Regions from separate parts of the Paenibacillus sp. 7523-1 genome, predicted to be linked through region 1. Evidence: riboswitches for the same ligand, from Rfam matches in the RefSeq annotation. Region 1 holds a riboswitch; each other region holds the start of a gene.

Region 1 (4,142 bases):
ATTTCCTGATGGTGCAAATTGCAGGGGGTTTAGTCTTATAAAAAGAAAATATTTACACTTCTTATCGTCATGATTTGGCTCATTTTAGTTTACAGATGAGATCGTTTCTCATATAATTTATGTAACCAAGTTTCATGTGATGAAACATGAGGAGGGCTTTATGCCATGGAAGACCGCAAATTAACCGTCCGGGCTGTAGAACGGGCGCTGGATATATTATTATGTTTTACCACACGGAGCGATCTTGGACTCACGGAAATTGCGAGCCAGATTGGTTTGCACAAAAGTACGGTTCATCGTCTGATGGCGACGCTGGAGGAGAAGGGATTCGTCATTCGCGATGCGGCCACTGAGAAATACAGGCTCGGCATTCGAATCTGGGAGCTGTCTGCTCATATGTCCCGTAGTGATGACCCTGCTATTTTGCTGCTTCCAGCGATGGAGCGGCTCAGAGATCGTTTGGGTGAGACGGTCAGTCTGTACCTGCGGGATGGCAGTGAGCGTATCCGTATTCAGGCTGTTCAGAGTGATCAGGCCATCCGGCGGGTGGCTCCGGTTGGTGTACGTCTTCCTCTATCCGTAGGGGCTTCCAGCAAGGTACTCATGGCATTTGCGACGGAAGAAGACCGGGAGGAGCTGATGAATGGCCCCGAATGGCCCGTATTTATCGATCCCGAAGTTTATCTGGCCCAGATGGGCGATATCCGGGAGAATGGGTATGCGACCAGCTACGAAGAACGTGAGCCTGGAGCGGCTGCAGTATCGGTTCCCATTATGGATCGAAAGGGGAATATTGCTGCTGCGCTATCCGTATCGGGTCCCGTTAGCCGCCTGTCCCAGGAAACTTTGCACGAATATGCACCTGTACTGAAGGAAGCAGCCGCGCAGATGGGCCTCATGTTGTCCTGATCCGGCATGCAATGGAAGATAAAGGGTTGTTTTTCTGATGAGCTTGCGCTAGTCTGTAATGGACAGCCCAGCGGGGCTGGAATGAATTGAATATGAAACTGCGGTACACATACCGCAACTGTTAACGTTACTGGGGGAGTCCGAATTGTCCGGACTGAGACGGGATCGCATGAGATTCCGGACCCTTTGCACCTGATCTGGATCATACCAGCGTAGGGAAGTAATCGGCGATATAACCACGAACACCTGCATAATCCAGCCTTTGGCATGTCTCCACTTGTGGGAGCTTGGCATCAGGCTTGTTATGGGTGATGGACATAAGCCGGTTCCCTCGGGAACCGGCTTTTTTTATTTACAGCGTCAAGCGATCATTCGCAGCAGAGGGGATTATCTTCTTTTGCGGGGGAGCTGAGTTGGGTGTAACCCACTTATGCCTGTGCCAGATTCTGTCTGTGCTATGCCGCTGTAATGTTCTTTCTTCGGAAGTTGGCCGCTCTTTTCTTGCCTATGCGTGGATGATATGGAACGGGTGCATGAGCAATCAAACTGGCCCATCCATGGGACAATCAACGAGGAGGCAGAGGTAGCGATGAGCACAAACAACAGAACAACAGCACAGGAACATGTAGGGCAGGGGTTGGAAAAGGGAACAGTGGCTGCTGAACGGGTCCAACCGTTTCCCGGCAGCCGCAAAGTTTACATTCAGGGCTCGCGTCCGGACATTGCCGTACCCGAGCGTGAAATTGCCCTTCATGACACGAATACACCCCAAGGGGTGGAGCATAACGAGCCGCTGCGCGTGTACGATACGAGCGGCCCTATGACGGATCCCGGATTTCACGCCGATATCCGGGCAGGCCTGCCAGCTTTGCGTGCACAATGGATCACGGAACGAAACGATGTAGAAGCGTACCAGGGACGCACCGTCAAACCGGAGGATAACGGGCTGAAGCCTGGAGGCAAGAGAACCGGAGCTGAAGAATATCCAGGCCTCCGCGGCAAACCGCTGCGTGCACAATCCGGACGCTGTGTCACCCAAATGCACTATGCGAGGCAGGGCATCATTACGCCTGAGATGGAGTTTGCTGCTATCCGTGAGGGCGTGGAGCCGGAATTCGTCCGGCAGGAGCTGGCGAGCGGAAGGGCCATTCTGCCATCGAATATCAATCATCCAGAGAGCGAACCGATGCTGATCGGACGTCATTTCCACGTGAAGATCAACGCGAATATTGGCAACTCTGCCGTATCCTCTTCGATTGAAGAAGAAGTGGAGAAAATGACTTGGGCGGTACGCTGGGGGTCCGATACGGTAATGGATCTTTCCACGGGCAAGGATATCCATACCACTCGGGAATGGATTATCCGCAATTCCCCGGTACCGATCGGGACGGTGCCGCTATATCAGGCGCTGGAGAAGGTGAATGGCGAAGCTGAGGCACTCACCTGGGAGTTGTACCGGGATACGCTCATTGAGCAGGCTGAGCAGGGTGTGGATTACTTTACAATCCATGTAGGCGTACTGCTGCGTTACATACCGATGACGGCCAAACGGATGACTGGCATTGTTTCAAGGGGTGGTTCCATTATGGCGGCATGGTGCCTTGCACACCATCAGGAGAATTTTTTATATACGCATTTTGAGGAAATCTGTGAAATCATGAAAAGGTATGATGTAGCCTTCTCTCTCGGAGATGGACTCCGCCCGGGCAGCATCTATGATGCCAATGATGAAGCCCAGATGGCTGAACTTGCTACGCTTGGTGAACTGACACAGATTGCGTGGAAGCACGATGTGCAGGTGATGATTGAGGGGCCAGGACATGTGCCGATGCACAAGATTAAGGAGAATGTCGACCTTCAGATGGAGATCTGCAAGGAGGCACCATTCTATACACTCGGTCCGCTGACAACCGATATAGCACCAGGCTATGACCATATTACCTCAGCCATTGGAGCGGCGATGATCGGCTGGTTCGGAACGTCGATGCTCTGTTATGTGACACCAAAGGAGCATCTGGGCCTGCCAAACAAGGATGATGTCCGGGAGGGCGTTATTGCCTACAAGATTGCGGCACATGCCGCTGATCTGGCCAAAGGCCATCCGCGTGCACAGCGCCGGGATGACGCGTTGTCGAAGGCCCGTTTCGAATTCCGCTGGCGGGACCAGTTCAACCTGTCACTGGATCCGGAACGTGCGCTGTCCTATCACGATGAGACACTCCCGGCTGAAGGGGCCAAGGAGGCCCATTTCTGCTCCATGTGCGGACCTAAATTTTGCAGCATGCGCATTACGCAGGATATTCGTGCATTTGCCGCAGACAAAGGCTTGTCCGAGAATGAGGCTGTAGCGGCCGGAATGCAGGAGAAGGCTGAGGAATACCGAACCCGAACCTAAGCTCGTTACAGCGCAATTTAAGCAGCCTAAGATATATAAAAGCCGTTCTCTCCACTACTGGGAGAAGAACGGCTTTTAGTTGTAATCCTTTAGCTTCGTTGATAAGAAAAGTAAACTTCCGGATATTTCTATGTTGGAGCCGGCTAACGGCTACTTAAGCACAGCGTTGACGTCAGGTATTCCTCTGAGTCAGGCCCTCCTTCGAGAGCCTTTTTAATGCGTGAAAGGCAGAGGTAGCTTTCATTCACGCAATGAATAACCCTAACTAACGTCTACCAATTTTTAATTGCTGCTCCAAATAAGATGCCAGCGATGCGAGCGGGCTGTAAATCTCACTACCCGTATTTGCTGAAGCAAGGGCAGCCGCGGGAGCCATGGATAGCTGAGCAGCTACAATTGTTTTCTCTGGTGACTGTGCAGCGAGTTGCTGAAGGCCCGTTGTCACCGCCTCCATATATCCTTCCTTATCGCCGCGCATGATCAATTCAAATGTACCAGGAATTAGTGCGGCCTTTGTTCTCGAAGGAGCCGCAACGTTTGCCTGCCCGTTAGTTTCACCTTGCTGTAGTGCTTCATTCACCCGTGCCATCGTTCCTTCAACCGTTGCTGGATTGGTAAAAGCAAGAATGTATTCCTGCGAATCCTGCTGCAGCTTCTGCAATAATGGATCATCAATACCGATAACGGGGATGGAGACATGATGGGCTTCGTGCGCCAGTACTGCAGCAAACAGGGTACAGGTGACTAGAATCGCATCTGCATGACACTGGGCAATCCACTTTAATGTCCGGGATACCTTTTCTCGAATGACAGCCTCTGAGAAGTCCGTATCCTGCTT
Region 2 (4,142 bases), on a different contig from region 1:
CATCCAGTCCGTGTAGTTCTGCCACACTTCCTGTTTTTGCTCACCCCAGCGCGGAGCGTCATCCTTGTATTTTGGGCTCAGCCATTTCTGACTTGCCACCACAAGGTCCTTATCGAGATCAGGTACAGCCTTGATTAAAATGTTTGCAGCTTCTTCGGGATGATCAATCGCATATTGATACCCTTCGGAAGTAGCCTTCATAAATGCCTTCACCAGTTCTGGGTCGTTCTGAATGGTCTGCTCGTTCGTCACGAGTACAGGCGTGTAATAGTCCAGCGCATCGGAATAATCCTTCACATACAGCATGTCGAGGGGTTCTCCCCGCAGTTCGGCCTCAATGCCGGTCCATGCATAGAAAATCCATGCAAAATCAATGTCCCGTTTCACTGCGGTAAAAAAGTCGGCGTCGCCCATATTGATATTTTTTACTTTGGACACATCGGCGCCTTCGCCTTCCATAATGGATTGCATAACCGCTTCTTCAACGGGTGATCCCCAGCCGCCATAGGATTTGCCTTCGAAATCCTTGGGTGATTTGATGTTTCGGTCCACCGGAGCGGCGAATCCAGACGTATTATGCTGAATGACAGCTGCAATGGAGACGAGTGGAACGTCCTGTGTACGGGCCTGTGTTACACTCTCCTGATAACTTACCCCAAAAGGAACTTCATTTGAGGCTACCATCGTATCCGCACCGCCGGCTCCTGGCTGCACAATCTCGACATTCAAGCCTTCTGCTTGATAAAACCCTTGATCCACGGCGGCATACAGGCCGGTGTGGTTAGTATTGGGTGTCCAGTCGAGCACGACCTTAACATCCTTCAATGCTGTGCTGTCACCTTCGCTGCTGTTTTCAGTGGTGCTGCTGCCGCTTTGTCCTGCAGGTGCTGCTTCTTGGCTGCCGCATGCAGCGACGGTGACCAGTGTCACACACAAGAGCAGGAGTCCGATCATTTTACGCCATCTCATCTTGTTTTCTCTCCTTCATATGGTCCGGCCAGTGGCGCGGGGTACTCCTTGGCTTCATATCCAAGCATGGTGCATAAATCCTTCGATTTATACCAGCTATGATCCGGATGACGTACTTTTTGTGTCAAAAAGATACCATCAAAAAAAGCGCCCCGTAATCCGGGACGCGTGCAGGCGTTAGAGAGGTGGCTGCAGCACATGGCTGGGCCAATTCGATATACTCCGATTCCTACGCTGGCATGATCCAGATCAGGTCTAAGGGTTAGTATCTTGATGGGATACACTCTCAGCCGGCCAATTCCGACTCCCCTGGGAAACTATGAAGTTACGGGCATTACTAGGTGTAATTATAGGCCAGAGGCCGGAATGTGTCCAGTCAGGAACTGGATGGAATAGCCAAGCGCGATATACTTGTGAGAATGTATCAAATATCAGAAAGGATAAGATAGATCGGAATCGATCTTTGTTTGAAGGAAGGTGGATAGGTGTTGTTTAACTGTACTTTGATTTTGAACACATAATTAGCGCTGGAAAAACTCAATCCATTCCTTCTCTGGTCCATAGATGAAGAAATAGCGATAGCCGTTGGGCAGCGTAATGATCTCCCCATCAATAAACTCGGCCTCTGTAGCCTGGATACGCTTATATTCCGCATCAAGGTCTTCCACGTGGATGGCGAAATGGTGCACCGTTCCTTCGGAAGGCAGCTTATCACTGTATCCCTGAATTAACTCAATCTCCGTTTCATCACTACCATTGAAGCCAAGGAAAGCGAGTTGAATGACACCGTTCGTGTGAGTTACCCGGTCTTTCAATTCGAGTCCTACAATCTCCGTATAGAAACGCAGTGTTGTCTCCAGATCACGTACAGCAATACCGATGTGGTCAATACGCTTTTGAAAACCCATCATGAAAACCTCCCAAGTTTTAAAAAAAGTTTCTTACATATTAAGGGATATGATAGATTCCTAATTCCGAGTTGTCAAATATGATTTAATTTTGAATTCTTAGAATGTTCACTTATGTTGAGATATTCGCGATCTTTATAATTGGCAGAGTAAACAGAGAGCTTCTCATTATTGGCCTGCTGAATGTAATTCATTAATTAATACCACTATTTTATACTCCAGAAATGAAATAACCTACCGCAAACTATTTCCTGGGCAATCAAGTTGTAGACCATTGAACTGCATTAGTTTCAGTCTACATTACGATTATTGAAGCAAAAAGGGCTCCGAAGCATATGCCTCGGAGCCACTTTACATTATAGCTACATTATAGAATATCTAAATTGGTGAATTTATAATTTAATACGAACGCAATACGGTAATCAAAGGGAAGTTGCACGTTGTCTGTTCTGCCACTGATAAGCAACCAGGCTGATCACAAGCAGACCTGCAGTAAATAGCGCAAGCATCCATGTGGATTGATTAACGTCCAGATGATCCAGACTCCAACCGGTAAGCAGAGGCAGAATGGCCCCTCCGACCCCGCCAGATGCAATCAGGATACTGGGTGTAGACTCTTCTGTTCCTGGCAGCATTTTGCTAGCAAAAACAAGAGCAATGGAGAAAACTCCGGAAAACGCCAGTCCAAGCAGGAGAATAATTAGAAAAGCAGACCAGATCTGGCTGGTAAACGGGAAAATGGCCATAAGCAGCACAGCTGCCAGACAGCTGTACAAAATGTACACGCGATATTGAAACTTTTCAGCGATATATCCGGCGAAGAGTCTTCCAACCGACATCGCGATCCAGAAACAGGTAACACTAAGAGCTGCCCCAGCCTCCTTCATGTTCATTTTTTCAATCAGAATGGCAGGCATGAAATTGGCAAGACTCATCTCCGTGCCGACATAGAGAAAGAAAAATACAACGAATAAGATCATCAGAGCCAGATTACGGCCTCGGTAGGTTGAACTGCTTGTGCCACTGTCTGAAGAAGACACAGCATTAGAAGATTCCCCCGCCTGGATGTGTCCAGCAGCGTCATCTGGCTGGCGCCTGCCGAGTGCATGATCCAGCTCCCCGAATGACATTCTGGCCCAGAAGAGGAATGTCAGTGCTGAACAGACCGCAACGACGAGGAAGGACATGCGCCAGTACCCTGCCGAGATCAGACCGCTGGCGATAAGCGGCATGACCATGGCTCCGATACCGAATAATACTTCAAGCCTGCTCATTGCCACTGCGGTATTTTCTTTGATGGCGGCAATGATGATCGTACCGATTACGGCTTCAATCATGCCGAATCCGAAACCGGCTGCGGGTGCAATGACGAACATAAGGCCCCAGGGAGGCAGCAGCATATAGGATAACTCAGCAATGCATAGCAGAGCTGCAGCGATAAGTAATCCGCCGCGTTTGCCAAAACGACGATTTAACGGAGGAGACAACAGTACACCACCCAGGAATCCGGCAAATTGGGCAAAGATCAGTGTTCCTCCCTGACTGTAATCTTTGCCGTAATGTTCTAGTGCGACAGGCAGGATGGAACCGAGGACTACGTGTGCAAGTCCGATAAGAAAATAGGACAGACAGCCAATCCATAACAATTTTTTCATGGAGAACTCCTTCTATACCTATGTACAATTTAAGGTCAGCTACATCAGCTCATACGTCCGAGTGCAAACAAGTCTATCATAACAGCATGTGTAAGGATTTGGTAGGACTTGCAAAGTGGTTCTTGGTTCGTATATACTGAGACACAATAATTACAGATCGGAACCATGCCGTTGAAGAGCATCCAACTCGGAGGCGTTATCGCCAGGGGAGCGAATCCGTCCCCAAGTTAACCGGAACCGCCCGTTATCGCGGACCAAGAGGCTGAAACAGGGTATCCTGATTCGGCAAGTTGGGTGGCACCGCGAGCAGAGCGCTCCTCGTCCCAAGGGATGAGGGCGCTCTTTGCATTTTTTTAGCCAAAGGAGACGGTGACCATGTTGGACATGAAGTGGATTCGGGCCCATGCAGATGAAGTGCAGGCGGCGGCAGACGGGAAGAAAATCAACATTAGCATTCGTGCATTACTGGAGCGGGATGAGGAGCGCAGAGCGCTTTTGCAGGAAACAGAAGAAGGACGCAGAATGCGGAACACCTTATCAGCGGATATCGGAAAATTGATGCAATCCGGGGATCGTGAACAGGCCGAAGGATTAAGAACTCAGGTGAAAC
Region 3 (4,142 bases), on a different contig from region 1:
TCTTGTTACGGAATCAGAAGGCTTAAAGGTCCCATCAGAAAAACCTGTAAGTATTCCTTGTTCCACCAATTTGGTTATTTCAGTTTTGGCATACGAATGATCAATATCAGTAAAAGAATTCTTAGAAGTAGCTACTTCTGCCGATACGGATAAATTAAGAGATAACATGGAGACAACCAGCGACGTAGAAAGCATTAATGATAGTTTGCGATTAAACTTTTTCCATTTTGAATTCAAAACTAAAACACACTCCTCAATAGACTTCTAGTAAAAAAGAATAACAACATATGAATCTTAGGAACTATATCACCTCCTGATCAATAGGATAATAATACCATGTAAACTCATAAAAACAAGTTTATTAAACTATGATTTTACAAAAAAGTTTTTATCCTGGATTGATTTCAATTTTTATCATCTAAACTATTCTGCAATAAAAATAGAAAAGCGCACCACCCGAAATAAAGATTCGAATGGCACGCTCTAAACACATTTTTATTTGACTAGGCTCCGAACCGCTGACGATATCCGCACTTCCGGCATAGTTCTTCCACGGCTTCCCGCTTGGAAAAACCATAAACCAGATTGTTCGCCCGCTCACCTTCGACAATCTCCGAGAATGACTTCTCATGGACGTTACCGAGATTAATGACACCTTCGCCATCGAGGCAGCACGGAACAACCGTTCCATCCACCAGTACGGCCGCCTGACTGCGCAGCGCGTGGCAGAAACCTTTGCCATCATCCTCTGGTGCATCCAGACTTGGCCATTGGAACTCGTGGTCCTGATTGAGATAGACATTCGGCGCAATTTTGACGCCGCTGCCTGGAACCACCTTTTCCTCAATGCGGAAATCCAGATTGAACTCGCGCTCCAGTACCTCCAGTGTTTCCCGGTTCCGATTCATCTGGGCATTCGTGAAGTTATCCTGCGTCAGATTCCAGAGCCGGAACGAGATGATCACATTATGTTTCACAGCTTCCCGGGCAAAAGATAGAATGTTGCTGAGGTAACCCTCACGGTCCGTCGATCCCTCGTGCCCGTCGAAGCTGTGCAGCGAGAAGTTCATTTGTCGCAACGCCGGTTTGCCAAGCAGCTTATGCTGGGTCTTGGGCAGCAATGTTCCGTTCGTTGTTATGTTTACCTTGAATCCCTTCTCGTGTGCGGAATCCAGTAACAAATCAATTTTGGGGTGAAGTAACGGTTCCCCTTTGACATGCAAATAAATGTGTTTGGTATGTGGCTTAATCTGATCCAATATATTGTTGAAGACTTCAGGGTCAATGAATCCTTTGGCACGCTTGGTCTGCGGACAGAAGCTGCATGCCAGGTTACATATGCTTGTAATTTCAATATATACTTTCTTGAACGTTTTCAACTCGGGGTCCCCATTCTGCTTAGGAGGGAGAACAGTCCCACCCTCATTTGTAATCCGGCCCATATGTGCCATCACCATTATATCGGGTTAGGAAGCCAAGGTAAATCCGCGAATGGGTTTAACGTTTAACTTTTGTCACTAAGCCCTCTTTACATCTCGCGGGCACGTGATATATGCTGTGTACACAACTGCATATTTTGAACGATTGCACTAGGGGAGCCTTGCGGCTGAGACGAATGAATGTATTCGGACCCTTTGAACCTGATCTGGATCATACCAGCGGAGGGAAGTGGAGCGGACTTTCAGTTAACGGATTTTCTTCATATTCATATGTACATGAATGTCGGTTGAACTTAACAAGCCCACTCATTTCTCCGGAAATGGGCGGGCTTTTTCGCGTTTACTTACAACAGATCGCAAACAACGTGCATTTCCGTTCAGGCAGTTTTTATTCCAAGGGGGTCAAGGAACCAGATGAGCAACGATGTACAGATTAACAACATGACCTTCACTTTTCCGGATCAGAGACATTCCCCCGTGCTCTCCAATGTGTCGATGTGTGTAAAAAAGGGAGAATTCGTCTCGCTGATCGGCTCCAGCGGGTCGGGCAAGAGTACACTCTTCAAGCTGCTGGCAGGCTTGCTTGAACCCACAGATGGCACGATCGAAATTGCTGGGGTGCCGCCAGGACAGCGACTCGGGCGGGTTGCCTACATGCCGCAGAAGGATTTGCTGTTATCCTGGCGGACGGTTATGGAGAACTGTCTGCTTCCCTCGGAGCTTGCCCCGAGGAAGCAGGACAAGGTGAAGCTGCGAGCTGACATTATGGCCGGACTCGACAGATTCGGCTTATCCGGCTATGAGCATGCCTACCCGGACGAACTGTCCGGCGGCATGAAGCAGCGGGTCGCCCTGCTGCGTACCTTGCTGACGGGAGGACAGCTGATGCTGCTGGACGAGCCCTTCGGCGCGCTCGATGCCATGACCAAGCGGGAGATGCATCGCTGGCTGCTTGAATTGTGGGAAAGCCTCCGCCAAACGGTACTGTTTATCACGCATGATATCGAAGAAGCCCTGTTATTAAGTGACCGGATTATCCTTCTCACTCCTGGCGGTCGGCAGCTGCTGGACATGACGGTACCTCTGCCCCGTCCGAGACATTCGGGCATGGTCTACGATCCGGATCTTATACGGATGCGACAACGGTTGGAGGAACAATTACATGCGAAGCTTTAACGTCAGCAGATGGTTTGCCCGCTATGGCCTGTTCGCTGCGCTTCTCCTCCTGATGCTTGCCAGCTGGGAATGCATCGTTCGATTAGGCTGGGTTCCTTCTTTCATTATCCCTGCACCTACATCGATAGTAAGTTCTCTAGTTGAGCATCGGCGTCTGCTCCTCGGAACCCATCTACCTGCCACATTGATGGAGGTAGCAGTTGGCTTCGGCTTGTCCATCGTGGCCGGAAGCGCTCTGGCAGCGGGCATGCACCTCAGCCCTTCGATTGAAAAGGCGCTGTATCCTTTCATCGTAATCAGCCAGACCATTCCACTGATTGCCCTGTCTCCTGTATTCATTCTGTGGTTTGGCTACACACTCTGGAGCAAAGTTGCTGTGGTATTTCTGATCGCATTCTTCCCGATTGTGGTCAGCACCTATGATGGTCTCCGTCAAGGCGACCCGGAACAGCGCGAACTGCTGATGACCATGGGAGCAAGCAAGTGGGATCTGTTTCGCAAGCTTCAGGTACCTCTTGCGCTGCCCTCTTTCTTTTCAGGATTGAAGATGTCGGTGGTGTACTGCGTGGTCGGCGCAACCATTGGCGAATGGCTCGGAGGCAGCAAAGGTCTTGGTTATTTCAGCCGCAGAATGTCCAGCAGCATGAATACCGATGCCATGTTTGCCTCCATTCTGCTGTTATCCTTGCTGGGCATCGGACTGTTCGTGTATATAGCCTGGCTGGAGCGAACCCTCGGATTGAAACGGAATGCAGACCATGCAGGCAGAGGAAAGTCGATGAAAAGGCAATCGCAATGAGATAACACGTGCTCCTTCCTGTAGATCTCTTTGAAACATATCAGCGATTGGAACCAAACAAAAATGAACGAAACGAGGCCCATTTATCCATGAGAAAAAAGAAACTCATTCATATCCTGCTTCCTGCCCTCATCTGTTTATTGCTGATCGTCAGCGGTTGTGGCAATACGGGTGCGAACCCATCATCGTCCGATTCCGATCCCCAGGTACAGAGCACAGATTCAACAGCAACCGGATCATCGTCTGGTGACCATGATTCATTGTCCATCATGCTTGACTGGTATCCGAACGCAGTCCATTCCTTTATATACGCAGCTCAGGAAAAGGGATACTTCGCAGACCAAGGGCTCGATGTGGACATTCAGATGCCTGCCGATACGAATGATGCGCTCAAACTTGTAGCCGCTGGCAAAGTCGATCTGGCGCTGAGCTATCAGCCGCAAATTCTGCTAGCCCGTGGAGAAGGCATCCCCGTACGATCCATTGCCGCTGTCGTTCGGCATCCACTCGTTCATCTGCTGACAGAAACGGACGGGAGGGTGAACTCACCCAAGGATCTTGAAGGACTGACGGTAGGGTATTCCTCCGTTCCCCTATATGAAGCCATGGTGCGTACGATGATTAGTCAGGATGGCGGTGATCCGGATCGCATGAATTTGGTGGATGTCGGTTTCGATCTGATCCCTTCACTGGCCTCCGGTCAGGCCGATGCGATCATGGGTGGTTTT

The links. A riboswitch is a leader RNA that binds a small molecule or an ion and turns the genes downstream of it on or off. The one in region 1 is predicted to bind thiamine pyrophosphate.
Region 2: another riboswitch for thiamine pyrophosphate. It lies ahead of CHH60_RS24465 (ABC transporter substrate-binding protein); the one in region 1 lies ahead of thiC (phosphomethylpyrimidine synthase ThiC).
Region 3: another riboswitch for thiamine pyrophosphate. It lies ahead of CHH60_RS21230 (ABC transporter ATP-binding protein); the one in region 1 lies ahead of thiC (phosphomethylpyrimidine synthase ThiC).

The regions. Positions count from the first base shown of each region.
Region 1 covers NZ_NPBR01000030.1:46,357-50,498, forward strand. Annotated here, with positions in the region: gene CHH60_RS27575 (IclR family transcriptional regulator) at 166-909, shown strand; TPP riboswitch at 1,032-1,145, shown strand; gene thiC (phosphomethylpyrimidine synthase ThiC) at 1,499-3,304, shown strand; gene CHH60_RS27585 (hypothetical protein) at 3,570-4,142, opposite strand, start outside.
Region 2 covers NZ_NPBR01000024.1:200,323-204,464, reverse strand. Annotated here, with positions in the region: gene CHH60_RS24465 (ABC transporter substrate-binding protein) at 1-969, opposite strand, end outside; TPP riboswitch at 1,178-1,290, opposite strand; gene CHH60_RS24460 (VOC family protein) at 1,491-1,877, opposite strand; gene CHH60_RS24455 (MFS transporter) at 2,300-3,532, opposite strand; gene serS (serine--tRNA ligase) at 3,908-4,142, shown strand, end outside.
Region 3 covers NZ_NPBR01000020.1:2,315-6,456, reverse strand. Annotated here, with positions in the region: gene CHH60_RS21240 (S-layer homology domain-containing protein) at 1-237, opposite strand, end outside; gene CHH60_RS21235 (radical SAM/SPASM domain-containing protein) at 504-1,379, opposite strand; TPP riboswitch at 1,582-1,684, shown strand; gene CHH60_RS21230 (ABC transporter ATP-binding protein) at 1,854-2,615, shown strand; gene CHH60_RS21225 (ABC transporter permease) at 2,602-3,414, shown strand; gene CHH60_RS21220 (ABC transporter substrate-binding protein) at 3,504-4,142, shown strand, end outside.